3 regions of the Roseburia sp. OF03-24 genome follow, and region 3 is predicted to be linked to each of the others. Evidence: a T-box and tRNA genes for the amino acid it is inferred to sense, from the RefSeq annotation. Region 3 holds a T-box; the other regions hold tRNA genes.
What was found. The T-box of region 3 lies ahead of thrS (threonine--tRNA ligase). A T-box ahead of a tRNA ligase gene usually reads a tRNA of that ligase, here a tRNA-Thr.

Region 1 (11,079 bases), on a different contig from region 3:
AAACAAACATCACACATGTATTGATCCGGAGGGCGTGGGGTCCATGCTCCGCACAAAGATCAATGTCAATCTTGGTGTGTCAAGGGACTGCAAAGATTATGATGTGGAGATGGAGAAAGTTATGGCGGCAGTCAATATGGGCGCACATGCTATTATGGATTTATCCTCTCATGGAAATACAATTCCGTTCCGCAGAAAACTGACCGCAGAATGTCCGGCTATGATCGGTACAGTGCCGATCTATGATTCTGTGATCCATTATCAGAGAGATCTTGCGACACTGACTGCAAAAGATTTTATTGATGTGGTACGTCTGCATGCGGAGGACGGCGTGGATTTTGTGACACTGCACTGTGGAATCACAAGAAAAACGATCGAGCAGATCCGAAAACATAAGCGTAAAATGAACATCGTTTCCCGCGGAGGTTCTCTTGTATTTGCGTGGATGTGTATGACTGGAGAAGAAAATCCGTTTTATGAATATTACGATGAGATCCTTGAAATCTGTCGTGAGCATGACGTTACCATTTCGCTTGGCGATGCCTGTCGTCCGGGATGTCTTGCGGATGCCTCCGATGTGTGCCAGATCGAAGAGTTAGTAAGACTTGGAGAGCTGACAAAACGTGCATGGGAGAAAGATGTACAGGTTATGGTAGAAGGACCGGGACATATGCCAATGGATCAGATCGCAGCAAATATGAAGATTCAGCAGACTATCTGCATGGGTGCACCGTTTTATGTGTTAGGACCGTTGGTTACTGATATTGCACCAGGATATGACCATATAACATCTGCGATCGGCGGAGCAATCGCAGCGCAGAACGGAGCAGCATTCTTATGTTATGTCACACCGGCAGAACACCTGGCACTGCCAAACGTGGAGGATGTAAAACAGGGGATCATTGCATCGAAGATCGCAGCACATGCAGCAGACATTGCAAAGGGTGTCCGTGGAGCAAGGGAGATCGATGATAAGATGGCAGATGCAAGACGTGTATTAGACTGGGATGCACAGTGGGAATGTGCAATAGATCCGGAAACGGCTAAAGCAATCTGGAACAGCAGAAAACCGGAACACGAGGATACCTGTTCCATGTGTGGAAAATTCTGTGCAGTACGCAGCATGAATAAAGCACTTGCGGGAGAATATATTGATATTCTGTAAAAAAGAGTAGAGGCATGATTCCGTCTTATGTTATAATAAATGTGTTTCGATCAGCCGGTGATCAGATGAAAAGAATATATTTGGTTGACAGTGAGAATGTAGGAGATATATGGGTGCCGTTACTGGTAGCATCACAGCCTGATGAGGAAGTGATCGTATTTTATACGCAGAAAAGTCCGCATATGAATTACGAAAATGTGAGGTTATTAAAGGAGACGGAGAAAGAAGCAGAGTTTATAAAATGTTTTGAGGGAAGCAATGCACTTGATTTCCAGCTTGTTACACAGCTTGGGTATATGTTGTGTGAAAATCAGGAAAACTGTTATGTGATCGTTTCAAATGATACCGGATTTGATGCAGCAGTCCGCTATTGGAAACAGCGTAATATGCCGGTACAGCGTATCAGCGGAAAAGAATTAAGCCGCAGATTACAGCAGAAGACAAAAACAGCAGAGTTTTTGGAAAATTCCACAGAAGCTGCGACGGGGCAGACGGCAGAGTTTCTGAAACACGAGACAGAAGCTGCGACAGGGCAGACGGCAGAGTTTCTGAAACACGAGACAGAAACTGCGACAGGGCAGACCGTAGAATTTCTGAAACACGAGACAGAAGCTGCGACAGGGCAGACAGCTGAGTCTATGAAAAACGAAACGGTAACTGCGGAAGAACAGGTACAGACGGAAAAATATGCGGAATCAGAAGAAATGTCTGAACCAGAAGAGATTCAGATGGAAATGCCGGATGAAATTATGAGACCGGATGAAACAGCAGATGGAAATCAGCAGGATGAAGAATTGTCAGATGCAGATCCAGAGAAGAATATAATGGTGAAAACACCAGAGATTTCAAAGGAACAGGATGAGGTTATCCGCAGCCTGCTTACCTGCATCAGCAAAGATCGTCTTGCAGATTTTCACAATGCACTGGTATTGTTCTTTGGGGAAGAGATCGGAAAAGAACTTTACCAGGAGGCAAAGAACAGTTCTGCATATGCAATCTGCCGTGAGAATCAGAATGCGATCAGTGAGGAAGAGAAGTTTGATGTTTATTGTCAGACAGTATTTGCCTACAGTGATCCAAAACTGGACTGTCCGGAAGATTTTTCCTCGTTTTTGTATAAGGCAAATGCGAAGAGAAAGAATCTCAATTCATTAAGAGCTGCATTGCAGGGACATTATGGCAAAGATAAGGGAATGAAATATTATTCTCTTTTTAAGTCACACATCAAGATTATGAATCGGATGTAAAAAAGGAGAGGCTGATTGAAACAAAACGGGAAGAACATAACGGATGTGGTGACAAAACACCATCTGGCCAGAAGACCCGAAGAACACAATCCCGGTGAGACATGTAATGTTGATCTGGGATTGTGTAAATTTTTTGAAAAATTACAAAAATTTCCTGCATTTTATGCTTGACAAGCGTACAATCCTATTGTATAGTAATACAGGTGTTGAAAAACACAATGCTGCTGTGGCTCAGTCGGTAGAGCGTCGCATTGGTAGTGCGGAGGTCACGGGTCCGATTCCCGTCAGCAGCTTTTTTTATGCCCAAAAAGATCATAAACAGCAGATTGTATACTTTGAAGGAAGATTTTTTATCACGGATAAAAGGAACAGAGCGGCAGACGGTCGCTCTGTTTTTTTAATAAAAATACAAAATTTAGTTCTTTTTGATCTGTTTATCTGTATTACCAGCAATAAAATGATCAATGAGAAGATTGATCGTATGCTGCTGTGTTTCAATGATTTTTCGGAAAGTTTCATTCTCTTTTGTCAGACGGTTGATTTCAGATTCACTATTCATTTTCATCTTCCTTTTTGCGCCACTCAAATCGATACAGGTATTGTATATATTTTCATGTTAAAAAAAATTATTTGAAATGTCAAGACAATAAAGACGTCTGTGGGAAAGATTATTGCTTTATTAACATAAAGCGTCAAAATAACTATTTTATTCGACAGAACATGCAAAAAATAAAGGCTGGGAAATAGTGTTGCAATACTGGAAACTTATGAATTTATGAATTTTTTACGAACAGATGTTATTTGCTGGAGGAATGTGCTAAAATATCATTCGGCTAATTATCTAAAGGGAAGATACACACTTGAAATGAGGTTTGACATGAATGCTAGCAGAAAAAGAAAAAATACGAAACCAAAAGGTTTCTGGGAAAAATTAAAAGAGCAGAGAAATGAGAAAATAGCAGCCAGGAACAAAAAGTCGGATAAGAAGAATGATATTTTAAAAAAGGCAGGAAGCAGTATCATATCGTTGCTGCTTGTCATATTGCCGCCTGCGGCATGTTTTTATCTTATGGAGTGTTATTCACACAATCCGTTTATGGTCGTGCGTCCGTGGGCTCAGTTTTTTAATATTGTACTGTTTTTACTGGTAACGATTGTACTGTTTTTGCTGACAGGAAAATTAAAGACAACACACCGGATCGTTTATGGTGTGGCGATGATCTATGGTATTGCAAACAGTTATGTAGTGCGTTTCCGTACAAATCCGATCGTGCCGTGGGATATTTTTTCATGGAAAACGGCGGCGAGTGTGGCGGATAATTATAATTTTATGCCGGATACGCGTATGGTCGTGGTAACACTGGTGTTTCTTGTGGCAATCGCATTATTTCATTTTATAAAGGTAAAAGTAACACGTTTTGTATTTTGGAAACGGCTTATTCCGGCAGCACTTGTGGCTGTGGTGCTTTCACTGTTTGCGGGAACCTTACAGCAGGAGAGCTTTCAGAACAGCCACAGACTTTATAATAAGCTGTTTACACCGGTCTACATGACAGATGTGGATGGAATGGCAGTCACATTTGTGATGAATCTTGCATATATGTCGATCGATAAACCGGAGCATTACAGTGACTCGGAGGCACAGGCAGTGCTTGATTCCTACGGAGCAGGAGGTGCAATGTCGGAGGATACTGATCCGGCAGCAAAAGATGATACACAAAAGGATGAAGAACTTCCAAATATCATTGTGATGATGAATGAGTCGTTTTCGGATCTGTCGGTTCTGGGTGATTTTGAGACAAATGAGGATTACATGCCGTTTATTCACAGCTTGGAACAGGGAGCAGAAAATACGGTTACCGGAATGTTAAACGTATCTGTATGTGGCGGAAATACGGCAAATACCGAGTTTGAATTTCTGACCGGCAATACCATGGCATTTCTTCCACAGGGAAGTATTCCGTACCAGCAGTATATCAATGGGGATTTAAAGGCACTTCCGGATTATCTGAAAACATTAGGATATCAGACGATTGCAACACATCCATACAATGCAGGCGGATGGGAACGTGATACGGTTTATCCGATGTTAGGTTTTAACGAAAGTGTATTTAAAGATGAGTATGTGAATCCACAGTATGTGAGACAGTATATCAGTGATGAGAGCTGTGTGGATAAGATTATCGAATTTTATGAAAATAAAGAAACAGATAAACCATTGTTTGTTTTTAATGTGACAATGCAGAATCACGGTGGATATCAGGATCAGTATGGCAATTTTACCCCGGATATCTCAGTGAAAGATTCCACTAATTTTTCGCTGCAGCAGTATTTATCGCTGGTAAAACTTTCTGATTCAGCGTTGGAGTCTTTAATCTCTTATTTTAAAGATGCAGATGAAAAAACAGTGATCGTTTTCTTCGGGGATCACCAGCCGAGTGATGCCGTTGCATCTACGGTTCTTGCAAAAAATGGAATGTCCTGGAATCACCTGACAGAGGAACAGCAGAAACTGCGTTATCAGGTTCCTTATGTGGTATGGGCAAATTATGATATTGATGAGGAAACGGGTGCAGATACGAGTGCAAATTATCTTGCAGCAGAAGTGTTAGAGCGTGCAGGTGTTCCACTGGACGAATACCGTTCCTATCTGATGCATTTAAAGACAGAATATCCGGTCATTTCTGCCGTGCGTACGGTAAAAGCAGATGGCAGTGAAGTGCGGGCTTCCGATGAAAAAGATGAGATGGATATTTACCGGAAACTGCAGTATTATGAGTTGTTTGATCATGGAACTGTCAATTAGAAAATGATAAAAAGAGAGGTTTTGTTTTGAAAAGAGAAAAGAAACTACAAAATCAATTGTGGGAAGAAAGAATGCCGCTTCTTGCTTCATTCTTTCTGCCATTTTTTATTCTGGTTGTGATATGTATCCTTCATGACGTTTATCCGTTTGGAGAGCAGTGTATTTTACACATTGATATGTACCATCAGTACTGTCCTTTTTTCACGGAGCTGATGGATAAGATCAAACATGGCGGCAGTCTGTTTTACTCATGGAATGTCGGACTGGGGGCAGATTTCATCTCTCTGTATGCCTATTATCTGGCAAGCCCCCTGAACTGGCTGCTGCTGTTATGTCCGCAAAATCATGTGATCGAATTTATGACCTTGCTTGTGATCTTGAAAATTTCATTTGCGGGACTGTTTTTTGGTTATTATTTAAAAGAGCACTTTGAAAAAAATCATATTGCGGTCAGTATTTTTGCGACAGCCTATGCATTGTGCGGATTCTCCGCAGCCTATGCATGGGATATCATGTGGTTAGACTGTATGATGTTAGCGCCGCTTGTTGTTCTTGGACTCGAAAAACTGATCAAAGAGAAAAAGGTACTGCTTTATTATATCTCGCTGTCTTTATGCATTATCAGTAATTATTACATTGCGATCATGGTATGCATTTTTCAGGTGATCTGGTTTTTGATCACATGGCTTGAAAATAAGGAAACAGGGATCGGTGCCTGGATTCGTTTTGCAGTTTATTCTCTTCTGGCAGGTGGAACGGGTGCAGTTCTGATCATTCCTGAGGCGATCACACTTGGTGCGAGTGGGTCACAGAATATTTCGTTCCCGGATACGATGGAATGGTATTTTAACATTATTGCGGAGTTGGGAAGACATTCTGTGATGGCAGAGCCCTATACAGGAAAAGACCACTGGCCCAATATTTACTGTGGAGTATTTGTTATTCTTTTGTTTGTACTATATTTGCTTAATCGTGAAATATCCTGGAAAAAGAAGCTGGCGCGTGGAATTCTGGCAGTATTTTTTGTTCTCAGTTTTTCAAATAATATACTTGATTTCATCTGGCATGGTATGCATTTTCCTGATTCCCTGCCGGGAAGACAGACTTTTTTATACGCATTTTTATTGCTTGCGGTTGCATATGAGGCATTTTTACATTTTAAAGGGACGCGGTTTTTAGATGTGATCGTTGCAGGAGTGACATCGATCGGTCTGATGACGGTTTCCTATCATCTTTCTGATGGGACAATCTTAGGGGAGAGTGCGGCAACGGCAACTTATGTTTTTCTGGGAAGTTATATTGTGGTACTGCTGATCTATTTTTATGCGGAGGAATGTATCCGGGAAGATGAGGTAAAAAAGATCGGAAGGATCAAAAGGGCAACCAGGGAAGAACTGAAGAAGATCATGCTTGTCTTTGGCTGCGTAGCGATGCTGTTAGAATTATTCTTTAATTACAATGTGACCGGACTTGAGACAACAAGCAGGACTGCTTATGTAAAGGCGGTGGATGATTATCATGCGGTACTTGCAGAGGCAAAAGATCAGGCACAGAAGGAAGGCGTATTGTTTTACCGGACAGAGGAATTAGAGCGTAAAACGAAAAATGATGCAGCATTGTATGGATATCGTTCTGCAACACAGTTTTCGTCACTGATGAATTTAGATGTCAGTCATTTTTATCAGGCAGTCGGAATGGAGGGCGGTAAGAATTTTTACTGCGTGAATGGGGCAACACCGCTTTTATCTGCGATGTTATCCCTGCGCTATGTGATCGCAGATAATGCGCTTGAGGCAAACCCGATCCGTTCTTTTGTGGCAGGAAGCGGAAACACTTATCTCTATGAAAATAAATACGTGCTCCCGCTTGGCTTTATGATGGATGAGAATGTGATCGAAGCGTGGGATTATTCTGATTTAGACGAGATCACAGCGCAGAATAAACTTGCAGAACTTCTCGGTGCAGATGAGACGATGCTGACAGAGATCCCATCGGAATCAGTGGTCGGAGAATCAACGATCGATGTGCAGGAAGATGCATACATTTTTGCTACCTATGATTCGACGACCGTGGACAGCCTGACAGAAGAGATCAGTGACGGCAGGACAAAATCTTTCACGAAAGTTTCACATGGTTATACGCTTGATCTTGGATACTGCACGGCAGGTACGGAAGTAAAGATCAAAAACAGCAGCGAGGAGAGGGTGAACATTACTGCATATGCCTTAAATCTCGATGCAGTAGATACTGCTTATCAGACATTAAATGAGCAGACGATGGAGATGACGTCATTTTCCGATACGAAGATCACCGGAACGATCGATGTGAAAAAAGAAGGACGGCTGATCTTTTCAGTGGCGGATGATGCCGGATGGAAATTGTATGTTGATGGAGAAGAAACCAAGCCGGAAGTTTTTGGAGAGGCATTTATCAGTACTTATCTTGAAAAAGGAACACACACGATCGAACTGCGTTACCGGACACCTGGATTTATGGTGGGAGCCGGGATCTCATTTGTCTGTGTTATGATCGTTATCCTGACCGCATGGATAAAAAGGCACCATTGAAATTAAAGCGGTTCTGTGAGATACTATAGTTTGGAGGAGTTTGAGAAAGGTAGTGATTTATATGAGTAAAAAAGAGATAGAAATTTATAATGAAAATGCCGATGATATCAAAATCCGCCCATATGAGCATCATGCAAAATATTATGAGACGGATCAGATGGGGATCATCCATCATTCAAATTACATCAAATGGATGGAAGAGGCGAGGATGGATCTCATGGATCAGATCGGACTCAGTTACAAACAGATGGAGGAGATGGAGATCATAAGTCCTGTGCTCTCCGTATCCTGTGAGTATCACAGCATGGTACATTTTGATGATACCGTCGTAATCGAGACAAAGATCACCCGTTATAATGGTATCAAGATGGATTTGGAATACCGGATGACAGACAAAGAGACCGGAGAACTGCGGACAACCGGAAAGAGTTCCCACTGCTTTTTGAACCGTTCCGGAAGACCGATCTCATTAAAACGATCTTATCCGGAGATCGATACGAAGTTTTTTGAGTATACGGATGCGTGATGGAAGAAACAGCCATCATGTAATAGACAGATTTTGGAAAATATATAAGAAAGAGGAAAGTAAGAAATGATACAGGAAAGATTAAAGGCACTGCGTGCAGAGATGGAGAAAAGAGGGATCACTGTATATGTTGTGCCGACGGCTGATTTCCATGAATCAGAATATGTAGGAGACCATTTTAAGGCAAGAAAGTTTATTACCGGATTTACCGGTTCTGCAGGAACTGCCGTTATCACAGCAGAGGAGGCAGGGCTCTGGACGGATGGACGTTACTTTGTACAGGCGGAAAACCAGCTTAAGGGCAGCACAGTTACACTCTACCGCATGGGCGAAGAGGGCGTGCCGACCGTAGATGAATTTGTAAAAGATAAATTAAACGAAGGTGGATGTCTCGGATTTGACGGACGTGTTGTAAACGGTACCTGGGGAGGTAAACTTGAAAAAATTGCTTCTGCAAAAAATGCCTCCATGCATGTGACAGAAGATCTGATCGACCTGATCTGGGAAGACCGCCCTGCATTGTCAAAACAGCCTTTATTTATTTTAGAAGAAAAATATTCCGGAAAAAGCACCGCGGATAAAATTGCAGATCTAAGGAAAGCTATGAAGGAGAATGGTGCAAATGTCCATATTTTAACTTCTCTTTATGATATCGCATGGCTTTTAAATATCCGTGGCAATGATATTGATTATGTGCCGGTCGTATTGTCATATCTGGCGCTGACAGAAACAGAATGTATCTGGTTTTTGCAGGAGGATGTAGTGGATGATAAGATCCGTGCTTATCTGGATGAAAACCATATCATTACAAAACCATATAATGCGGTCTACGATTATGTACCGGAAATCCCGGCAGACGCAGTCGTGCTGATGAACCGCGGCATGGTTAATTACCGTATCGTAAACAGTCTTGATAAAGCAATCAAAGTTGTGGATAAACCGAACCCGACCGAGCTTATGAAAGCAGTAAAAAATAAGACGGAGGTGGATAACACCAGAGCTGCACATGTAAAAGACGGTGTTGCATTTACGAAGTTCATGTACTGGCTCAAGACAAATATCGGCAAGATCCCTATGACAGAGATCTCGGCTTCTGACTATCTTGAAACGCGAAGAAGAGAGCAGGAGAATTTTATTGAGTTGAGTTTTGATACGATCTGTGCTTATGGTGCAAATGCTGCGATGATGCATTATGCTGCAACACCGGAATCAGATACGGAATTAAAACCGGAAGGATTCTTACTGGTGGATTCCGGCGGACATTACTTTGAGGGAACCACGGATATCACAAGAACCATGGCACTTGGACCGATCACAGATGAGATGCGTCTGCATTTCACAACCGTATGCAGATCGAATATGAATCTTGCACATGCGAAGTTCTTATATGGATGTACCGGATTAAACCTTGATATTTTGTCCCGCGGTCCTCTCTGGGAGATGGGCATTGATTATAAATGCGGTACCGGACATGGCGTTGGGTATGTGTTAAACGTACATGAGGGACCGAATGGTTTCCGCTGGAGAGTTGTGCCGGAGCGTCATGACAATGGTGTTTTAGAAGAAGGAATGATCACGACAGATGAGCCGGGCGTATATTTAGAGGGCAGATACGGCATCCGTACGGAAAATGAACTTGTATGTCGTAAGGCTGAGAAAAATGAGTATGGTCAGTTCATGGAATTTGAAAATATTACCTATGCGCCGATCGATCTTGATGCGATCGATCCGGATCTTTTAAGCGCACGTGAGAAAAAGATGTTAAATGATTATCATAAGATGGTATATGATACCATTTCCCCGTATATGACACCGGAGGAAAATGAGTGGCTGAAACGCTACACAAGAGCAATCTAAAAGACAGAGAATGGAGAGAACAATGGGCGGAAAGCTGGTATTGATTGACGGACACAGTATTTTGAACAGGGCATTTTTCGGAATCCCGGATCTGACGAATTCGGAGGGACTTCATACGAACGCAGTCTATGGATTTTTGAATATTATGTTCAAGATTTTAGAGGAGGAGCAGCCGGATTATCTGACGGTTGCATTTGATGTGTCAGAGCCGACTTTCCGCCATAAAATGTTCGCCGAATACAAAGGCACGAGAAAGCCGATGGCACAGGAACTGAGAGAACAGGTTCCGCTCATAAAAGAAATGTTAAAGGCGATGGGAGTCACCACGATCGAAAAAGGCGGTTACGAGGCAGATGACCTGCTTGGAACCATTGCAAAACAGAGCGAACAGAAAGGTCTTACCGTTTCAGTGGTTTCCGGCGACCGTGATCTTTTACAGCTTGCAACGGATCATATAAAGATCCGTATCCCAAAAACAAAGCGCACCGGTACAGAGATTGAAGATTACAATGCCACAGAGGTAAAAGAAAAGTATCAGGTAACACCGATCGAATTTATAGATGTCAAGGCACTGATGGGTGATACAGCGGACAATATTCCGGGTGTGCCTGGGATCGGTGAAAAGACGGCAACTGCGATCATTGCGCAATACGGAAGTATTGAAAATGCCTATGCGCATGTGGATGAATTAAAGCCGCCGCGTGCAAGCAAAAATTTAAAAGAATACTATGATCTTGCACAGATGAGCAAGACTCTTGCAACGATCGAAATTCACGCAGACATTGACTATGATCTTGCCGGTGCTAAGATAAACGGCATTTCCACTCTGTATACCGAGGAGGCATATCTTCTCTGCAAACGGCTGGAGTTTAAGAATCTTTTGAACCGGTTTGAGGTGGAAACACCGAAGA
Region 2 (11,079 bases), on a different contig from region 3:
CTTTACCCTCTTTCAAAAAGGATGTATACTGATACAACGAAAATAATTATCTGACAGAAATGGAGAACCCGATGAATCATACAACGATCAACAAACCTGATACATGGTGTTCCATGTGGGGAAATGCAGTTTCAATCGCAGAACACCGGCCGGAAAGCTATGCAAAAGATATTACACTCCGCTATCCGGTCTATGCGCCATTTGACGGAACATCTTTAAGATTTACCTTTGACAATTACTGTGGAAGCGAACCTGTCTCTATCACAAAGGCAACCGTCTCCGTTGCGGACTTCAATACCAACAGCGATTCTGCCCCCAAAATTAATCTGTCCTGCCCGCAGAAGAAATCGACAACAACACAGATTACTTTTTTGGGCAATCCTTCTGTGACACTTGATGCACACAAGCGTATTGTAAGCGATGAAGTTTCCTTTCAGGTTCAGGCAGGACAGACACTTTGTGTCAATCTTTATTTTGCAGACTTTACGCTGATGCAGTCCGCTGTTCTGATCACAGGTCCTCTCTCGAAAGGATTTTTCTCACTGGGTGATCAGACATTAACAGAAGAGCTTCCTCTTGATACAAGCAAAACGACAAGCTGGTTTTATTTTTTAAGCAATATCGATATTTTAACATCATCCGACAACCATGCTGTGATCTGCTATGGTGACTCCATTACCGCACAGGCATGGCCGGATGAACTAACGCTACGTTTAAGACGTGATGGCAGAAAACACACTTCCATCATCCGACGCGCTGCAAGCGGTACCAGAATCCTGCGCCAGTATGACTGCATTACCTATGATTCCTACGGTTTAAAAGGAAGCAACCGCTTTTTGCATGAAATACCGACCGCCGGTGCCGATACTATCATTATCCAGCAGGGGATCAATGATATCATTCACCCGGTTGGAACAGATATCAATCTGTTCCGTCCCATGAGTGATCTTCCAACAGCAGAAGAACTCATAGACGGTCTCAAATGGTACACTGACCAGGCACATTCTCTTGGATTGTCTGTCTATATCGGAACACTGCTTCCGATCGAAGGCTGGCGTACCTATGCCCCGTTCCGTGAAGAACTGAAAAACAAAGTCAATGAATGGATCCGCCAGGCGGACGGCTTTGAAGGCTGCATTGATTTTGACCTTGCCGTACGTGACAGCACCAATCCTGCTGCATTCAAACCAGGCTATGATAGTGGCGACCATCTTCACCCAAGCAGTGCCGGTTACAAGGCAATGGCTGATGCTGTATCTTTACGCTTCCTCTAAATGCTTTCTTACTCTCTGGATCAGCATCTCCAATGCAACCGCATTTTCGCCACCCTCCGGGATTATGATATCTGCACGGCGTTTACTCGGTTCCACAAACTGTTCATGCATCGGTTTTACAGTCGTTAAATACTGATTTATGACACTGTCTAAGGAGCGTCCACGGTCTTTTACATCTCTTACGATCCTTCTTAGAATACGCACATCCGCATCCGTATCTACAAATACACGGATATCCATCAGTTCACACAAGGCCGGCTCGGCAAAGATCAAAATACCCTCAAGTACGATCACCGGTGCCGGCTCCACAAGGATCGTCCTGTCGGAACGGTTGTGAACCGTATAATCATAGACCGGCATCTGCACGGCATTGCCCTTTTTCAGCTCTTTGATATGTTCACATAACAGTTCTGTATCAAATGCATCCGGATGATCATAATTTAACTTTGAGCGGTCTTCATAACTCATCTCATCATGGCGTTTATAATAATTATCATGACGCAGAATACTGACTTCATCACGTCCAAAGCTGTCAACCACTTTATCTGCCAGCGTCGTTTTCCCGCTTCCTGTTCCTCCTGCAATTCCAATTAAAATCGTATTTTTCTCTGCCATAATACCGTTTCCTTTCACATTCTGATATATAAAAAAGAATTTTCTTATTACAAAAAAAGCAAGCGGAACTTTTCAGAAACCACTTGCTCTTATCTGTCCGGACTTCCGGAAGTTATAAGCCAATAGTCGGACTCGAACCGACGACCTACGCATTACGAATGCGTTGCTCTACCAACTGAGCCATATTGGCAATTAATGTGGACTGTCTTTTGACTTGCGCCACACTCGACTAGTATATACATATATTATAAAAAATGCAATACCTTTTTTATATTTTTTTCTAAATTTTTGCAATATTTTATTTTCTATTGACTTTTCCTATGAAATGCATAAAATAATCTTGTTTACTTATTGTAAACAAAACATATATTTTTACAGTTACTATAAAACATCGCAGAAATGAGGATTATTATGGATATCGGAAAGCGTATGAAAGAACTGCGTATCCAGTATGGTCTGACACAGCAGGAACTCGCCGACCGCTCCGAACTGACCAAGGGATTTATTTCCCAGTTGGAACGTAACCAGAACTCTCCGTCTATTGGTACACTGCTCGATATCATACAGTGTCTCGGCACAACACCTGCCGAATTCTTTACGGACGAAGAACCGGAACAGATCGTATTTGAAAAAGATGACTATTTTGAAAAAATCAGTGAAGATGGAAATAAAATGATCGAATGGATCATTCCAAATGCACAGAAAAACAGTATGGAACCGGTACGCCTTACCTTAAAACCCGGCGGCTCCTCCGACACACACCTGCCACATACAGGGGAAGAATTTGGCTATGTATTAAAAGGAACTGTGCGTGTACTATATGGTGGAAGGGCTTATACCGTCCGCGCTGGCGAATCTTTTTATTTCCAGGCCGGTAAAAAACATCGTCTGGAAAATAATGGAAACCGCGATGCCATCTTAATCTGGGTATCTACGCCGCCGAGTTTTTAATTTTATCATGTAACCACTTAGAAAGGGATCATGTTTCTTCTTCTACCAATTAAGAAACGTTTTGAACACAAATGAGCAAAAAACTAATTAATCTGACAGGTATTTCAAAATCTTACGGCGACCATGTCGTATTAGATGATTTAAATTTATATATCCGTGAAAATGAATTTATCACACTTCTCGGTCCATCCGGCTGTGGAAAAACAACCACCCTTCGTATCATCGGCGGTTTTGAGACACCGGATGCCGGCAGTGTCATTTTTGACGGCAAAGATATCACATCATTACCTCCAAATGAGCGCAATTTAAATACTGTTTTCCAGAAATACGCACTTTTCCCGCATATGTCGATTGCAGAAAATATTGCATTCGGACTGCGTATTAAGAAAAAAAGCAAAGAATATATCAATGATAAGATCCGTTATGCCTTGAAGCTGGTAAATCTTGAAGGATTTGAAAACCGCTCTATCGACTCATTAAGCGGCGGTCAGCAGCAGCGTATCGCGATCGCGCGTGCCATTGTAAATGAGCCAAAAGTTCTTCTTTTAGATGAACCGCTCGGTGCTCTCGACCTAAAGCTCCGTCAGGACATGCAGTACGAACTGATCCGTCTGAAAAATGAGCTTGGCATTACATTCGTATTTGTTACCCACGATCAGGAAGAAGCACTTACCATATCTGATACGATTGTCGTTATGAATCAGGGGTACATCCAGCAGATCGGCACCCCCGAAATGATCTACAACGAACCTGTCAATGCATTTGTGGCTGATTTTATCGGTGACAGCAACATTATAAACGGAACCATGATCAAAGATAAGGTCGTGGAAATTTTAGGTGTAAAGATTCCATGTGTTGACGAAGGTTTCGGATGCAATACTCCGGTTGATGTCGTGATCCGTCCGGAAGATGTTGAGATCACGGAACCTGGCGCCGGTTTTATGGATGGTGACATTGTCTCTATTATATTTAAAGGTGTACACTATGAGATCAGTATCATGGCAAATGGTTATGAATGGCTTGTCCACACGACGAAAATGTATCCGGTCGGCACACATGTCGGCATCAACGTGATCCCGTTTAATATCCAGATCATGAACAAACCGGAATCTGAGGACGAGGAGGCTGTAGAGATCGATGCGTAAATTAGGCAGACAGCTTTTAGCAGGACCTTATCTTGTATGGATGATCGGATTTATCCTGCTGCCGATCGTTATTATCTTATATTATGCTTTTACAAACGCTTCCGGTACATTTACCTGGGATAATATTGCAGCGATCGCAGATCCGGTGCATGTAAAATCCATCCTGCTTTCCCTGAAACTCGGATTTTTCTGTACAATAGTCTGCCTGCTGCTTGCCTATCCGCTCGCCATTATCCTAAACAGTTTTCATTTTAAGCATCAGAGTTTCGTTGTATTTTTATTTGTACTTCCAATGTGGATGAACTTTATGCTGCGCATCCTTGCCTGGAGACTTTTACTTTCTAACAACGGTATCGTAAATGCCCTGTTTGGTTTCTTCGGTTTCGGTCCGGTAAAAATGTTAAACACACCGCCTGCCGTTGTTTTCGGTATGGTATACGATTTTCTGCCGTTTATGATCCTGCCGATCTATAACTCCATGGCGCGTATCAAACCGGATGTCATTGAAGCTGCAAAAGACTTAGGAGCTGATTCAAAAATCGTAATGCTCCGTATTATTTTTCCGCTGACTCTCTCTGGTGTCATCAGTGGGATCGTAATGGTCTTTGTTCCGGCTCTCACATCTTTCGTGATCTCCGATCTGCTCGGTGGCGGTAAAGTGCTCTTGATCGGAAATGTCATTGAACAGGAATTTATGCAGGGAAGTAACTGGAACTTAGGTTCCGGGCTTTCCGTAGTACTTATGATTTTCGTCATCGCAAGTATGGCGGTCATGAATATCTTCGATAAAGATCAGGGAGGAACTGCTGTATGGTAAAGAAGGCTGCATCCCGCATTTATCTTGCGGTCATCTTTTTATTTTTATATCTTCCGATTCTTGTTTTGGTCATTTTGTCTTTCAATAATTCCAAATCAAGAGTCGTATGGGGTGGATTCACTTTAAAATGGTACGCTTCCTGTTTTACAGACGAAACGATCATGAATGCACTGACCATGACACTTCAGATCACATTCGCTGCCGCAGTACTCTCAACCCTGATCGGCACACTTGCTGCCATCGGGATCAGTGCCATGAAAAAACGTGGCACAACCCTGATGCTCGGTGCAACCAATATCCCGCTGTTAAACGCAGACATTGTGACCGGAATATCCCTCATGCTGCTTTTTGTAAAATTTTTAAATCTTGGATTTGTGACAGTACTCATCGCACATATTACATTTGATATTCCATATGTAATTTTGAATGTACTTCCAAAATTAAAGCAGATAAACAGAAACACATATGAAGCTGCCTTAGATCTTGGTGCCTCCCCGCTTTATGCCTTTTATAAAGTAACCTGGCCTGACATCAAATCCGGTGTATTTTCTGGATTTTTAATGGCAGTTACCATGTCGCTGGATGATTTTTCCATCACCTTTTTCACGAAAGGAGCCGGTGTAAATACGCTTTCTACTATGCTCTATACAGAACTTCGGAAAGGTGTACGTCCGGAACTTTATGCACTTTCCACACTGTTGTTTTTTGCTGCATTTCTGCTGCTTCTTATTATGAACCGCAGATCTGATAAGACAAACTGATATCTTTTTGGTGTGGCAATCTCTGCAAATATATTTTATTACTGATACGCCGTATTATCCGGCAGAACGCGAGGCTTTCATGAAAAAATATATTATTTTTCCGTTATTATTTTTGAGCACCCTTTTTATGGCAGGATGTGGAAATAAAGACACCACTGATGACAATTCGCTGGTTGTTTTAAATTATGGAAAATATATGGACAGTTCTGTTTTAAAATTGTTCGAACAGGAAACAGGCATTCACGTCAAATTAGAGGAATACGAAAGTCCGGAAGAAATGTATACCAAATATAAAGCCGGTTCCATCGGTTATGACTTAATCTGCACTTCCGACTACATGGTAGAACGTCTGATCTCCGAAGGAGAGGCAAACAAAATCGACTTTGATCACTTTTCTTATTACCAGAATATAGATCCGTCGATCATTGATGCTGCAAGGATTTTTGACCCGGATGCATCCTATTCCATGCCATATTTTTATGGAACACTTGGTATCCTCTACAATACCACAATGGTCACAGATGACGAAGTATCGTCCTGGAACATTCTGTGGGATGAAAAGTACAAAGATTCCATTATCATGCAGAATTCTGTCCGCGATTCGTTTGTACCGGCTCTTCGCCTGTTAAATTATGACATCAACACAGAAAATGAAACGGAACTAAATAACGCAGTAGATCTTTTGATCAGGCAAAAACCGCTTGTCTACGCCTACTACGTAGATGAGACCGCTGATGAGATGGCCGCCGGCAATGCAGCAATGGCGCTGGTTTATTCCGGGGAAGCTGCCACTGCGATGGAATTAAACGATGATCTCTCCTATACAGTTCCAAAAGAGGGTTCGAACCTATGGATTGATTCCTGGTTTATGCCAAAGAGCTGCAAGAATCAGGAAAATGCCGAAAAATTTCTTGATTTTCTGTGCCGCGAGGATGTAGCTATGATTAATTTTGATTATGTCTGCTATGCCACACCCAATCTCGCCGTGATTGATGCGCTAGATGAAGAAACATTAAGTGATACCACGATTTTTCCACCACAGGAAACTTTAGATAACTGTACTGTGTACAAACAGTTTGACGAATCTACAACCTCTCTTTACAATTATCTCTGGAAAAAATTAAAATCCGAATAATTTTTCTTGCATTTGTAGTATGTATATGATATAGTAAGTCCACGCAGTTTTTTGCGTGGACTTTCCCCATTTATAGGCAGTAATATCTTCTCCTGCACCACAGGTATATCTCATATAACTCAGACATATCTGTATTTACAGGAGGTCATTATGACATATCAGACATTTAAACAGCAGATCAGACAATCTTTACAGGACGCATTCGGTTCTGATGTTTCCATTATCCTGCAGGATATTTTAAAAAATAACAATACCCACTTAGACGGTCTGACCGTTTTAACTCCGGGCTGTAATATTTCACCAACCATTTATCTGAATGACTACTTCCGCGAATATGAAAAAGGCCGATCTTTTCCTGATATCTGCGCCGAAATTCAAACGATCTATCAGCAGAACAAGCCTTCCCACAGTGTTGACATTTCCTTTTTCACATGCTATGAGAAAGTACAGTCCCGCATTATCTTTAAGCTGATCAATTACGAGCGCAACAAAGCACTGTTATCTGACGTTCCCCATTTCCGCTTTCTCGATTTAGCGATCGTGTTCAGCTGTCTGATCAGTATTTATCCCGACGATATCATCGAGTCTTTTTCGGAAGAAAATAACCTTGCCACTGACTCTTTCACACACGCAGGGAGCTCTGCCACGATTCTGATCCACAACCATCATCTTTCTTTCTGGAATATCACAAAAGATGATCTTTATGCACTCGCATGTAAAAACACACCGGATCTTTTGCATTATGAACTTCGAAATATGAGTGACGTACTAAAAGAACTTCTTTCCGGTGACGACAGTGCTGCTCTCCTCGCTCCGCCGGCACCTTTTCCCATGTATGTGCTTTCCAACCATACAAAATTAAACGGCTCTGCCTGCATTCTGTATCAGGATCTGTTAAAAAACTTCGCAGACCGCTTAAGAAGTGATCTCTACATCCTTCCAAGCAGTATCCACGAAGTTCTTATCATTCCTGTCAGTTCTTTTTCCTTACCATCTGATCCTCTGCTTTCATCCGGGAATAAAACCAGGGATACCACACAGGAATCCTACCGGGAGCTTTCGGAAATGGTATGTGAGGTCAATTCCACCCAGCTATCTGTGGAAGATATTCTCTCTGACCATGTATATTATTATTCAAGAGAAAGCAGCCGTATTACCATGTAAATTTCGTCATCAGACCATCATATAGTTTTTCATACTCTACAACCGATGCATTCCAGGAGAAATCCTGACTCATGCCATGTTTTACCAGTATATCCCAGTCGTTTTTATGCTGATAAAATACAGATATCGCATAGCGGATCGTTTCTAACATCTCGTGCGCATTATAATTTGCAAAAGAAAATCCTGTTCCCTCTTTTGTATATTCATTGTACGGAATGACGGTATCCTTAAGTCCTCCCGTTTCACGTACGATAGGAACAGTACCATAACGAAGACTCATTAACTGGCTTAAACCACACGGTTCAAACAAGGACGGCATCAAAAATGCATCACAGGAGGCATAAATCTGATGTGCGAGTTCTTCTGAATATCCGATATGTACTTTCATCTTATCCGGATATTTTCCTGCGAAATAAGACAGCATATCCTGATAGCGTGCCTCCCCGGTCCCCGCCACAACAAACTGAACACGCTCCGTACTGAGCAGCTCATCCATGATATATGCGATCAGATCAAAGCCTTTCTGATCTGTCATACGCGATACCATGCCGATCAGAAATACATCTCCATCCACAGGTAAGGAGTCATTTTTCTGCAGACGCGCCTTGTTGAGCGCTTTTCCTTCTTTATAATTCATTTCATTATAATGATTGGACAGATAGATATCTTTCTGTGGATCATACTCAGTATAGTCAAGACCATTCAATATGCCGGAAAGTTTGTTTCTGCACGCATACATAAGCCCTTCTAATCCTTCGCCTCCCTCCGGTGTAGTGATCTCATAGGCATAGGTCGGACTGACGGTAGTGACCGCATCTGCATAGACCACACCGCCTTTTAAGTAATTTGCCTCACCGTAAGACTCTAACTTATCCGATGTAAAAATCTGCTCCGGCAATCCGGTAATATCCATAACAGCAGGCAGTTTCCATCTTCCCTGAAACTTCAGATTATGAATCGAAAATACCGTCTTTATACCTGTATAGTATTCCTCATCCCCATATAAAGTCCGCAAAAATACCGGGATCAGTCCTGTCTGCCAGTCATGACAATGTATAACATCCGGACAGAAATCCAGATACGGCAATGCCTCCAACACTGCCTTTGAGAAAAATGCAAACTTTTCTACATCCTCATAAATATTATTATATGGTGCATTTCCGGCAAAATAAAATTCATTGTCTACCAGATAATAGGTAATTCCATCGTACGTTGTTTCAAAAATGCCGACATATTGTTTTCTCCAGCTTAAATTCACATAAAAATGGCATAAAAAATGAAGCTGTCCTTTCCACCGTTCATCCATGCAGACATATTTTGGAAGAATAACCCTTACATCATAATTCGTCTTATCAAAATATTTCGGCAATGAGCCTGTTACATCTGCAAGTCCACCGGTTTTCATAAAAGGCACAGCTTCTGAAGCCGTAAATAATATTTTTTTCATGTCATAAACCCTCCAGCCCAAAAATTTATTTTTCTATAAACTTTTGAAAATCTAAAGAATATTATAACTCTTTTTCGCTTTTCTGAAAAGTATTAATACATTTTATGTTCCAGTCTGATACGATCCGTGATCAGTGCAATAAACTCTGAATTGGTCGGTTTTCCCTTTCCATTGTGGATCGTATAGCCAAACATCTCATCAATTGTATCCATTTTCCCCCTGCTCCATGCAACTTCAATCGCATGGCGGATTGCTCTCTCCACTCTGCTTGACGTCGTCTGATACTTCTTTGCAATGGTCGGATAAAGGATCTTTGTGATAGAATTCAGCATCTCCATATCATTTACGGACATAACGATAGCATCCCTTAAATACTGATATCCTTTGATATGTGCCGGAACACCGATCTCATGGATGATCTCCGTTACGTCCGCTTCAAGACTGCGTTCACTGACCGGTTCTGCTTTCTCATATGCGTTTATCTTGCGTTTTTCCATTCCCGGTACACTGCGGTTTTTGATCCGTTTGATCCGGTCAATGATCATATCATTGTCAAATGGCTTCATAATGTAATAAGATGCCCCCATATTGATCGCATCTTCCGTGATACGATCCTGTCCGATCGCACTGATCATGATAAATGCAGGGTGTTTTTTTATTGTTTTATCCTTGTTCACACGGCTAAGTACTCCAAGTCCATCCAACTTTGGCATCACAATATCGAGAAGTACGATATCAGGTTCTTTTGTTTTTATCACACGATAAGCTTCCTCACCGTCTTTTGCTGTCCCCACCACATTCAATTCGTCATCACTTTCGATAATATCTCCTAATAACTGTAACATTATCTCATTATCATCAGCAATTGCTACACTTAATTTTTCCATTTCAAGCCCTCCTGTGACAAAAATCATAAATTATTTGCAATTTGATGATACTTATTTCCGGTCAGATTATTTGTCGAATGTAGTCGTCAAGCGCAAAAAACACATAAAATATGGATTATTCTACAATAATACGGAATCCATCTCTTCCATTTTCTTTTACTTCATACAATGCTTTATCTGCATGTTCGATCAGGCTGTTCCTGTTCTCCTGTTTGTCCGGCAAAAAGCTGGCATATCCCTGGGAAATCGTGACCGTCACCTGTCTGCCTGAACCCTTATCTTCTATATGTAACTGTTGTAAATTTTCTTTGATCGTCCGGGCAATTCCTGTAATTACATCTTCCTCGCCATTCTGGATCATTAAGACAAACTCATCTCCGCCATATCTGTATGCCTTCCCGCATCCTGCCACGGCTGCTTTCAATACATCTGCAACCAGCTGCAGACAACGATCCCCCTGAATATGTCCATATGTATCATTGTGCTGTTTAAAACAATCAATGTCAAGTATGCCTACCGCAATCTTTTTGCCTGTCTTTATTGCCTGACCGATCACATCCACAGCATCTTTCTCTAACATGTACCGGTTGCCCAGTCCGGTCAGCGCATCCTGATTCGAACGTATCTCTGCATGTCTACGCTGTTCTTCTTTTTCCTGAAGTTCAATCTTTAAATCGATCGCGCGTGCACGTTCCTCATTATCCGCTTTTTTCTGCTGCTGTGACACTTCTACGTAATGAATACACAGCTTCACATATTGCTCTGTGTCACCGAGTTCTTTATAGTACTCTAACCACATTTCTGTAAGCAGCATTTCATAATAAACGCTGTGCTGCTTTTTAACATACTGTTCAAACACCAGAATAACTTTCTTCCACTTGTC
Region 3 (11,079 bases):
AAAAGATATTGCGGTGGTGATTTACCGTGATATTGAGACACTTTCGACGAAATATCCGACGTATACAAGTCTTCGCATGCTGCCTGATATTGTATGGACGACTGCCATAAAACTTCTTTTGGAGCGGATTTTAGATGGCAGAAAAGATACGATGAAGGTGTATCTGCCAACAAAGCTCGAACTCGGAGACAGTGCCTGATCATTGGCCGGACAATTTCTGAAAGAGCAACAACAAAAGTGTGCACGCCTGCATGGAAATAGATGCAGGAGAGAGAGGAGAACATTTCATTATGAAGAAAAAAATTGCTATGTTACTTGCAGCAGCATTATGCATGGGTACATTTGCAGGATGTGGAAACAGCGCATCAAACAACAGCAGCAGCGCAGCAGATAATAACACGACAGATAATACGGTAGCTGCAACAGAAAATTCTGACGCGACAGCTTCTGCTGACAATGTAAAAATTGATACTTTAAATGTATACTTCGTTCCGTCCAGAGATCCGGACGAGATCGTAACTGCAACAGAACCACTTGCAAATTTAATGCAGACAGAGTTAGCAGGCTTAGGATATGACATCGGAGAAGTTAAGATCACAGTTGGTACAACCTTTGAGGCAGTAGGTGAGGCTCTTGCAGCAGGAACAGCAGATGTTGGATTTATCCCGGGCGGTACCTATGTACTTTATGATGATGGAGCAGATGTGATCTTAACAGCAACCAGAGATGGTTTAAATAAAGACTCTGACAATCCAGCAGACTGGAATGATGGACAGCCTACAGAAGGCATTGACAAACAGGCAGTTTCTTACCGTGCATTATTTATCGCAGGTCCTTCTGATAAAGGACAGGAACTTGCTGATAAAGTAAACTCCGGCGAAGAACTTACATGGGATGATTTAAACAGTGCAAACTGGAGTGTTATGTCATCTTCCTCACCGGCAGGTTATATTTACCCGGCTTTATGGTTACAGGACAGATACCAGAAAGGTATTACAGATCTTTCTTCTGCAGTACAGTCTGATTCCTACGCAAGTGCATTTGCAAGACTTGCTTCCGGACAGATCGACGTACTTGTAACTTATGCAGATGCAAGACGTGACTATGAAGAAAGCTGGACAAGTGAATTTGGTCGTACAAAATCTATCTGGGAAGAGACAAATGTTATCGGTGTAACAGATCCGATCTACAATGATACAGTTTGTGTCAGCAAGACATCTCCGATCATGGATGACGGCTTAAAATCAGCAATCCAGACAGCACTCATCAATATCGGTAACACAGAGGAAGGTAAGGCAGTTATCTCTATCTACAGCCACAACGGATATGAGCCGGCACAGTCTTCTGATTATGATAAAGAGAGAGAAGCACAGAAACTGATCCAGGAATTAAGTGCAGCAAACTAATCGTTACTGGAACGTTTGACAGGGAGTGGACAGTAACAACGAAATAATAACAGGCAGTATGACGGGCAGCAGGAGGGCTGCTGCAGAGCCGGGAAACCGGCTTTGCGGCAGCCTTTCAATGAGTATACACCTATAAAAAACACACACCATAAAAACAGCAGGTGAAAGAAAGGTTTGGTTTAAATTTATGATCGAGTTTAAGGACGTATCGAAGGTATATCCGAACGGGGTAGTGGGACTGGACAATGTCAATTTAAAGATCGAACAGGGTGAATTTGTAGCGATCATCGGTCTTTCCGGTGCAGGAAAGTCCACGTTACTGCGGACGATCAACCGTATGCATGACATCACATCAGGAACTCTGACGGTGGATGGATTAGAGGTTAAGAACTTAAAAGGAAAAGAGCTTCGTACTTTCCGCAGAAAGATTGGAATGATCTTCCAGTCATTTAATCTTGTCACACGAACAACAGTAATCCGTAACGTATTGATGGCAAAAGTGCCGGAGATGCCTTTCTGGAGAGTTCTGCTTGGTGTGTTTAAAAAGGAAGACAAAATGCAGGCACTTGAGAGTCTGGATAAAGTCGGTATTCTGGATAAAGCATATATCCGTGCAGACCAGCTTTCCGGTGGGCAGCAGCAGCGTGTTGCTTTAGCGCGTACACTTGCGCAGAATCCGGAGATTATCTTAGCAGATGAGCCGGTTGCAGCACTTGATCCGGTAACGGCAAAACAGGTTATGAGTGATTTCAGAAAGATCAATCAGGATATGAACATTTCAATCCTGATCAACATCCATCATGTGGAATTAGCACTCGAATATGCAGACCGCATTATCGGAATCCGTGCCGGAAAGATCGTCTATGACGGACCTTCCGAAAATGTGACACAGGACGTGTTGAACACAATTTACGAAGGAAAGATTCCGGAGAAAACGGAGGAAGCGTAATGGGATTATACGATAAAATATTTAAACCGAAAAAACTTGTGCTTGCCAACGGCAAGGTTGTGGAAGAAAAATGCTCCCGTGCACCGCTTATCATTCTTCTGGTTCTGATCGCAACATGGATCTCCGTAAAGGTTACTGGTTTTTCCATGACAACGCTTGTGACGAGAATCCGGTATTTCTTTGATATTTTAGGACAGATGTTTCCACCGAAGGTTGGTTATATTTCAAGCATCTGGGGACCACTTTTTGATACGATCAAAATGTCACTGCTCGGCTCTTTTGTGGGTGGTGTGCTTGCGATTCCTTTTGCGATTTTCGCATCCAGCAACCTGATCAAAAATAAAGTTGTGATTGGTGTAGTCCGTGTGTTTTTAAGTATTGTGCGTACGATCCCGACACTGGTTGCTGCCCTGATCGCAACTTATATCTGGGGACTTGGTACGATGGCAGGTACCTTTGCAATCGCAGTATTTACCTTTGCTTATGTTGGAAAACAGTTATACGAGATGATCGAGACGGTCGATATGGGGGCATATGAGGCGATGGAAGCCATGGGTGCAGGAAAGGCGTACTCCTTTATTTCTGCGATCATGCCGCAGGTACTGCCGGCATACATGTCTGTATGTTTATTCTGTTTTGAGGGAAATGTGCGTTACGCAGCAATCCTGGGATATGTTGGAGCAGGCGGACTCGGTCTGATCTTAAATGAAAAGATCGGCTGGCGTGAGTATGACAGTGTAGGAATGATTCTGATCGTTCTGTTTGGTACAGTTCTTATTATTGAAGCAATCAGCCATTATATCAGAAAGAAATTAACGTAGGAGGAACCGGCAAAATGAATGAATCAATCAAAAAAATGTACGAGCAGGAACCAAAGACCTGGTACGCAAAGATCATTGTGGCTTTGATTGTTGCAGCACTTCTTGCATGGTCACTTTCTACGGTTCAGTCTACCGGATCAAACGGAAGCGGACTTTCCGTCGCAGGAAAGATCATCAGCGGAATTTTCCACCCGGATACGAATTTACTGTTTGACCTCTCCACATCCGGTGTTGCTTATCTGTTACTGGAAACCATGTGTATCGCATTCTTAGGAACGATCGTCGGTGCAGTATTATCCATTCCGCTTTCTTTCCTTGCGGCAGCAAATCTGATGCCGAAGCCGGTTGCACTGATCTTCCGTGTATTTATTATGGCAATCCGTACGATTCCGGCATTTGTATACGGACTTATGTTTATCCGTGTGACAGGACCTGGACCATTTGCCGGACTGCTTACCATGTCACTTTGTTCGATCGGTATGATCAGTAAAATGTTTATCGAGAGCATTGAGGATCTGGATACTAAGATTCTGGAATCCTTAGATGCAGCAGGATGTACGATGTTCCAGAAGATCCGTTACGGTATCTTATCCCAGTTGTTCCCAGATTTTATGTCTACTTTGATCTATCGTTTTGATATGAATTTAAGAGATGCAACAGTACTTGGTCTGGTTGGTGCCGGTGGTATCGGTGCACCGCTTATCTTTGCGATGAGTGCATACAAATGGAATCAGGTAGGAGCAATTCTTGCCGGACTGATCGTACTGATCTTAATTATTGAAGTTATCTCATCAAAGATCCGTACAAAATTAGCAAGGGGTTAGTAGTGCGAAAAATCCATATATGAAAGATTTTACGCATACAAATTTGAGTCGCATACTCAAATTTGCAGGTTATTGAAAGGGATAAAACATGCAGCAGAAAAAGTTAAAAATTTATTTTACCTCAGATGTGCACGGATATTTTTATCCGACGACTTATGGGGATATGGATGTAAAACCGGTAGGACTTTTTGGCTGTGCGGCAGATTTTAACAAGGATGATGAGACACTCATCATAGATGGCGGAGATATTTTACAAGGCTCCGCCTTTGCTTATTACTGCCGTCAGGTTGCAAACTCTCCGGAAGTGATCGCAGATATTATGAACGACTGCGGATACGATTATTATACACTTGGCAATCATGACTTTAATTACGGATTAGATTATCAGGCGGCATATCGCAATAGAAATAACGGTGTATGTGTGTGCCAGAATATCATGGATGAGGAAGGAAACACCCTGTTTCCATGGAAACTTCATACGATGAAAAACGGATTGCGCATCGGTATCGCTGGTATTGTAACGGATTATGTAAACATTTGGGAAAAAGAAGAAAACTTAAAAGGAATCCATATTACAGATCCTTTTGAGGCAGCGAAGAGGGCACTTGCCCAGATGAAAGAGCAGACAGATCTTACGATCTGCATCTATCACGGAGGTTTTGAGTGTGATTTAGAAAGCGGAGCGGTGCTTTCTAAGACGACTGAAAATGTGGGTTACAGGATCTGTAAGGAACTGGATTTTGATATCTTACTGACCGGACATCAGCATATGTCTGTGCATGGAAGAGAGCTGTTTGGAACTTATACAGTACAGCCATGTGATAATGCAAAAGAATATCAGTATCTGGAGGTCACCGTGACAGAGGATAAAAAGAGCATCAGGTCCGAATTGCGGCAGTCAGATCCCACAAAGGGGGCTGGGCTTGCAGATAAATACCGTTCTACGGAAAATTCCGTGCAGGCATGGTTAAATCAGCCAATTGGTCATTTGAGCCGTGCAATCATGCCGGAAGAAAAGGTAAAAATGGCATTGTATGGCTCACTGATCGCCGATTTTTTAAACCGTATCCAGCTTCATTTTTCGGGAGCAATGTTATCGTCCGTCGGTCTGGCAAATGAAATCGCAGGTTTCCGCAGTGAAGTGAGCACACGCGATATCATAGCCACTTATCCATATCCGAATACACTTGTGGTCTGTGAGATCACGGGTGCACAGCTAAAGACAGTAATGGAGCGCAGTGCAGAATACTTTGCATATGATAACGAAGGAAATGTCTGTGTTTCCGACAGCTTCCTGGTTCCAAAGGTGGAACATTATAATTATGACTATTATATGGGTGTGGATTTTGAAATCAATCCAAAAAACCCGGTCGGAAGCAGGATCGTGGGGCTTTCAAGAGACGGAAAGCCGGTTTTAGATGAAGATAAATTTACATTATGCCTGAATAATTACCGTTACAGCGGTGCTGGTGGATATGATGTTTACACAGAATGTCCGCTGGTCAAAGAAATCAATGTGGAGATGGTGGAACTGATCATGGATTATTTCCACGAATATCCATATATTGAGGTGTGATGTACGAAAGAATAAACTTGACAGAATGCATTCTATGAAATAAAATCAAAGAAACGCATTGAAGAGAAGAGTACTGATCGGAAATTTTAAAGAGAGAGATACATTTTGGTGTGAGTATCTTAAAATGGAACTTCAGGAAGACCACCTCTGAGCGGCCCTAATCCGGTCCGGTGATTCCGTTATCATCAAAATGAGTGATTTTCCACATGGAGATAAACGGGGTGGAACCGCGGATAAAAATGTTTATTCGTCCCTTATACAGATACGTTGTCTGTATAAGGGACTTTTTAGTTTAGGAAAAGGAGATTAATCATGGTAGATTTTAAAGAAGACGAGAGACTGAATACGCTCAACCATTCCTGTGCACATGTGATGGCACAGGCAGTAAAACACTTATATCCGAACGCAAAGTTCTGGGTAGGACCTGTTGTAAAAGAAGGATTTTATTATGATATCGATCTTGGCGATACTGCTGTCAATGATGATGTGATCGCAGCGATCGAAAAAGAGATGAAAAAAGTCTGCAAAGAAGGTAAAAAGATTTACAGACGTGAGATCTCAAAAGCAGAAGCATTAGAGCTGTTCAAAGATGATGAGTACAAGCTTGACTTAATCGATGGTTTAGAGGATGGAAATATTTCCGTATACGATCAGGGCGATTTCACGGATCTCTGCCGTGGACCGCATGTTGACAATACCAAATTATGTAAAAACTTTAAACTGATCAAATATTCCGGTGTTTACTGGAAAGGTGATGCAAATAACCATGTAATGCAGCGTATCTACGGTGTATGTTTCCCGACTGCAGAAGAGTTAGAGGAGCATTTAAAACTCTTAGAGGAAGCAAAAGACCGTGATCACAGAAAGATTGGTAAAGAGATGCACCTGTTTATGTCTGACGATCTGGTTGGACGCGGACTTCCGATGTTCCTTCCAAAAGGATACACGGTATGGCAGGAACTTGAAAATTATATCAAAGCGAAAGAGCGCAAACTTGGTTATCTTCACGTTATGACACCTTGTGTTGGTACCGTAAATCTTTATAAAACTTCCGGTCACTGGGATCACTACAAAGAGAATATGTTCCCGGCAATGGAAATGGAGGGTGAATCTTTTGTACTCCGTCCGATGAACTGCCCGCATCACATGATGATCTATGCGAACAGAATGCATTCCTATAAAGATCTGCCGATCCGTATCGGCGAGATCGCACATGACTTCCGTTTTGAGGCAAGTGGAACCTTAAAAGGTATCGAGAGAGGAAGACATTTCTGTCAGAATGATGCCCATCTGTTTGTAACACCGGAGCAGATCGAATCTGAGTTTGCAAAAGTAGTAGAACTGATCTTTGATACTTACAAAGATTTCAATATCACAGATTACCGCTGTGTACTCTCCTTAAGAGATCCGGAAGATAAAGTAAAATATCATGATGACGATGAGATGTGGAACAACGCAGAGAATGCACTCCGTAAAGTACTTGACGATATCGGTATCGAGTATACAGAAGAGATCGGCGAGGCTGCTTTCTACGGACCAAAACTTGATGTTAATGTAAAACCGGCGATCGGTAATGAGTATACACTTTCAACCTGCCAGTTAGACTTCTGTCTGCCGGCAAAATTCAACCTGTCTTATATTGACAGCGACGGAACCAAGAAAACACCGGTTGTTTTACACAGAGCGATTTTAGGTTCTCTCGATCGTTTCATGGCATACATTTTAGAGGAAACAAAAGGCAACCTGCCGTTATGGTTAGCTCCGGTTCAGGCTAAGATCCTTCCGGTCAAGAATGAGGATGAAGAACTTAACGCATATTCTCATGACTTATATAAGTATCTGGATGACAACGGAATCCGTGTTGAGATCGATGAGAGAAACGAGAAACTCGGCTACCGTATCCGTGAAGCACAGATGGAGAAAGTGCCGTATCTGTTAGTACTTGGTAAGAACGAAGCAGCTGACGGAACCGTAAGCTACAGACTGCATGGAGAGCAGAATTCCACCACAGTTTCCAAGGAAGATTTCCTTGCACTGTTAAAAGAGGATATCCGCACAAAGAAGATCAATCCTGCAGCATTAAAATAAACAGAAATATGAAAATGCGGTGTGTCCGGCAGGATGTGCCGCATTTTTTCAGTCAGACAGGAAACAAAAACCTGATAAATAAATTGTCAAAGATGTATATTGTAATCAAAATTAAATGATAGTAGAATGGTATTAATATAAAATCGTTTATGAGAATAAATCAGAAAGAACAAAGGAGGATATTGATGTGACCCTAAGTGGAAAAGTATCATTAAAGGTAAAAATGACGATTCTGATTATTGAGATTTTAATAATCGGATTATATGGAGTAGTTGTCGGAGCAAAAAATATGGGTACTATCCGTAATGATGCGATCACCAGCATGGAAGAATATGTAAGTGAGGAACACCCGGAATATTCCCAGGAAGAAATACAACAGGAACTGCAGCCGATATTGCAGAAAATGCAGCAGGAAAAGAAAGCAAAACAGGATCAGTTTTTCTATTTTATGGTTATTATGTGCATACTCACGGATATATGGGTACTGTATCTTACATTCGACATTACATCAGGCGTCAAAAGATCTGCGCTGTTTGCCGAAAAAATGGGACAGGGCGATTTTACGCAGCGTGTGGATGAAAAATACCTGAAACGTGAAGATGAGATCGGTATTCTTGCACGCAGCATCCGTGACATTCATCACAATATGAGACATCTGATCGGCTATGTACAGCGCGAAGCGGATACATTGGATGAAACGGTTGGAACAGCAGAGGCGGCACTGGCAAAACTTGCGGACGAGATTGACAGTGTATCTGGTATCACGCAGGAACTTGCAGCCGGAAATCAGGAGACCGCAGCAGCTGCACAGGAAGTGAATACGATGTCCGGAGAGATTGAGGAAGCTGCAAAAGGAATTGCAGAGCATGCACAGGAGGGAAACGGAAAAGTTGACGAGATCCATACCAGAGCGGCTGATACGAAACAAAAGATCAGTGCAAGCCGTGCAAATATCAGGAAAGTGCATGGGGAAATCAATGACAGCTTATCGGAAGCACTTGAAAATGCAAAAGTCGTGGAGCAGATCGGTGTTCTTGCGGAGTCCATCATGGGAATCACTTCTCAGACAAATCTGCTGGCTTTGAATGCATCAATTGAAGCCGCAAGAGCCGGAGAGGCGGGAAAAGGATTTGCAGTTGTTGCAGATGAGATCCGTAATCTTGCGGAGCAGTCGGCGAGCACGGTCGGGAATATTCAGGAAGTGACAGAGCGTGTCCAGACAGCAGTTGCAAGACTGACCACAGATGCAAAACGTCTGTTAGAGTTTGTGGGAGGAGACGTCACGGAGAGTTTTGATGATTTTGAAAAAATGGCAGATGATTATAATGAAGATGCAAACTATGTTGAAGAACTTGTAACGGATTTCAGCGCGGCATCCGAACAGCTTTTAGCTTCGGTCAGCGGAGTGGTTGCAAACATTCAGGAGGTAACGAAAGCTGCAAATGATGGTGCGGCAAGTACCGGAAGCATTGCAGAGCGTGTTACCAATGTTGACAGACAGGCAGAAGATATGCGTGAACTGATGAAACAGACGCAGGAGGCATCTTTGATGTTGAGGAAGGACACAAAGAAATTTACGGTTGCATAGACAGGATCAATCTATTGTAAAAAATATTTTGGATAAAGTAAAAATTAGGACTGCACCACCATTTACTAATTTTAAAAGTTCAAGTAAAATATAAGTAAAAAAAGCAAAATTATGCTTTGTAAGACAGGGAGACTTATATGTTACGGGAAAAGATCAAAAATTGGAAAATGGGACTGGCTGCAGTCCTTGTTTTTGTTCTGGTTTTGGGAATGATGGGGATGTCCGGCAGTGTGAAGGCGGCAGACCAGACGGACTCTAAAATGATTGATATCATGTTTGTGCATGATACACATTCCCATCTGAACAGTTTTTCAACGGTAGTGGACGAAAAACAGGAAATGATCGGCGGGTTCGCAAGGATCAAGACGCTGATCGATGAACAAAAGGAGAAAAATCCGGATACATTAGTAGTGGATGGTGGAGATTTTTCCATGGGAACGCTGGTGCAGACCGTTTTTGAGACACAGGCGGCAGAGATTCGGATGTTAGGGGCACTGGGCTGCGAGGCGACAACACTTGGCAACCATGAATTTGATTATCGTTCAAAGGGACTTGCTAAGATGCTTGAAACCGCGGCGGAAAGCGGAGATACCGTGCCGGAGCTTCTTGTCTGTAATATCAACTGGGATGCCATGGAACAGCAGGGACTCTCAGAAGGACAGCAGCAGATCCGTGATGCATTTACGGAATACGGTACGAAAGATTATGTGATGGTGCAAAAGGGCGATGTCCGGGTGGCGCTGCTTGGCGTATTCGGAAAAGATGCACTGGCATGTGCACCGACCTGTGAACTGCAGTTTACGGATCCGGTGGAAGCAGTAAAAAAGACTGTAGCTGAAATTAAGAAAAACGAAGATGCGGATATTATCATCTGTCTTTCCCATAGTGGAACTTCAGAAGATGAGTCAAAGTCAGAGGATGAAATTCTTGCAAAAAAAGTGCCGGATCTGGATGTGATCATCAGTGGACATACGCATACAAAACTGGAGGAGCCGATTGTACATGGGGATACCTATATCGTTTCCGCAGGGGAATATGGCAAGTACTTAGGTTCCTTATCGCTGGAACAAAAGGATGATGGGCGATGGAGCATGAAAGAATATCAACTTACTCCAATCGAGACAGATATTGCGGAAGATGCTGCAACACAGGAAGAAATCAATTCTTTTATGGCGACGGTGGATACCGATTATCTGGCACAGTTTGGGTTTACGAGAGAACAGGTACTTGCGGAAAATGATGTAGCATTTGACAGCCTGGAGGATCTCTACAACATCCATACCGAGCATAATCTGGGGGATCTCATCGCAGATGCCTATGCTTATGCGGTCACAAACAGTACGGATTATAATGGCACTCCCGTGGATGTGGCGATCGCGCCGAGTGGAACGATCCGTGATACCTATACAAAAGGAAACATTACGGTGGAGGATGTGTTTAATTCGTTTTCACTTGGAATCGGTGCGGACGGTGTGCCGGGGTATCCGCTGATCGAAGCATATCTGACAGGAAAAGAGTTAAAAACTGTGGCAGAAATCGACGCATCCGTGTCTGATCTGATGACATCTGCACGTTTGTATATGTACGGTTTGCAGTTTACTTACAACCCGCATCGTATGATCTTAAACCGTGTTACCGATGTGTATCTGCTGGATGCAGATGGCAATCGCAGGGAGTTAGAAGATGATAAAATGTATCGCGTGGTGGCAGATCTTTACAGTGGGCAGATGCTGTCTGCGGTGACGAAAACATCGTATGGACTGTTGTCTGTTGTGCCGAAAAAGGCAGATGGAACACCGATTGAAAATTTTGAAGATGTGATTTTGA

Region 1: it encodes a tRNA-Thr, which carries the amino acid that the T-box ahead of thrS (threonine--tRNA ligase) is inferred to sense. The anticodon was not compared.
Region 2: it encodes a tRNA-Thr, which carries the amino acid that the T-box ahead of thrS (threonine--tRNA ligase) is inferred to sense. The anticodon was not compared.

What each region holds. Positions count from the first base shown of each region.
Region 1 is NZ_QSCK01000006.1:33,629-44,707, reverse strand. Features, by position in the region: gene thiC (phosphomethylpyrimidine synthase ThiC) at 1-1,165, shown strand, start outside; gene DXA60_RS04115 (PIN domain-containing protein) at 1,231-2,412, shown strand; tRNA gene DXA60_RS04110 (tRNA-Thr) at 2,633-2,705, shown strand; gene DXA60_RS04105 (adenylate kinase) at 2,828-2,971, opposite strand; gene DXA60_RS04100 (LTA synthase family protein) at 3,188-5,218, shown strand; gene DXA60_RS04095 (YfhO family protein) at 5,245-7,785, shown strand; gene DXA60_RS04090 (acyl-CoA thioesterase) at 7,847-8,311, shown strand; gene DXA60_RS04085 (aminopeptidase P family protein) at 8,378-10,168, shown strand; gene polA (DNA polymerase I) at 10,191-11,079, shown strand, end outside.
Region 2 is NZ_QSCK01000002.1:111,624-122,702, forward strand. Features, by position in the region: gene DXA60_RS01755 (GDSL-type esterase/lipase family protein) at 72-1,274, shown strand; gene udk (uridine kinase) at 1,260-1,889, opposite strand; tRNA gene DXA60_RS01765 (tRNA-Thr) at 2,007-2,079, opposite strand; gene DXA60_RS01770 (cupin domain-containing protein) at 2,301-2,840, shown strand; gene DXA60_RS01775 (ABC transporter ATP-binding protein) at 2,912-3,985, shown strand; gene DXA60_RS01780 (ABC transporter permease) at 3,978-4,802, shown strand; gene DXA60_RS01785 (ABC transporter permease) at 4,796-5,563, shown strand; gene DXA60_RS01790 (ABC transporter substrate-binding protein) at 5,643-6,698, shown strand; gene DXA60_RS01795 (DUF5688 family protein) at 6,849-7,862, shown strand; gene glgA (glycogen synthase GlgA) at 7,852-9,309, opposite strand; gene spo0A (sporulation transcription factor Spo0A) at 9,402-10,196, opposite strand; gene DXA60_RS01810 (GGDEF domain-containing protein) at 10,312-11,079, opposite strand, start outside.
Region 3 is NZ_QSCK01000023.1:1,423-12,501, forward strand. Features, by position in the region: gene DXA60_RS12290 (substrate-binding domain-containing protein) at 1-199, shown strand, start outside; gene DXA60_RS12295 (phosphate/phosphite/phosphonate ABC transporter substrate-binding protein) at 291-1,406, shown strand; gene phnC (phosphonate ABC transporter ATP-binding protein) at 1,594-2,355, shown strand; gene phnE (phosphonate ABC transporter, permease protein PhnE) at 2,355-3,176, shown strand; gene phnE (phosphonate ABC transporter, permease protein PhnE) at 3,191-4,000, shown strand; gene DXA60_RS12315 (bifunctional metallophosphatase/5'-nucleotidase) at 4,089-5,576, shown strand; T-box leader at 5,626-5,834, shown strand; gene thrS (threonine--tRNA ligase) at 5,889-7,664, shown strand; gene DXA60_RS12325 (methyl-accepting chemotaxis protein) at 7,852-9,252, shown strand; gene DXA60_RS12330 (bifunctional metallophosphatase/5'-nucleotidase) at 9,390-11,079, shown strand, end outside.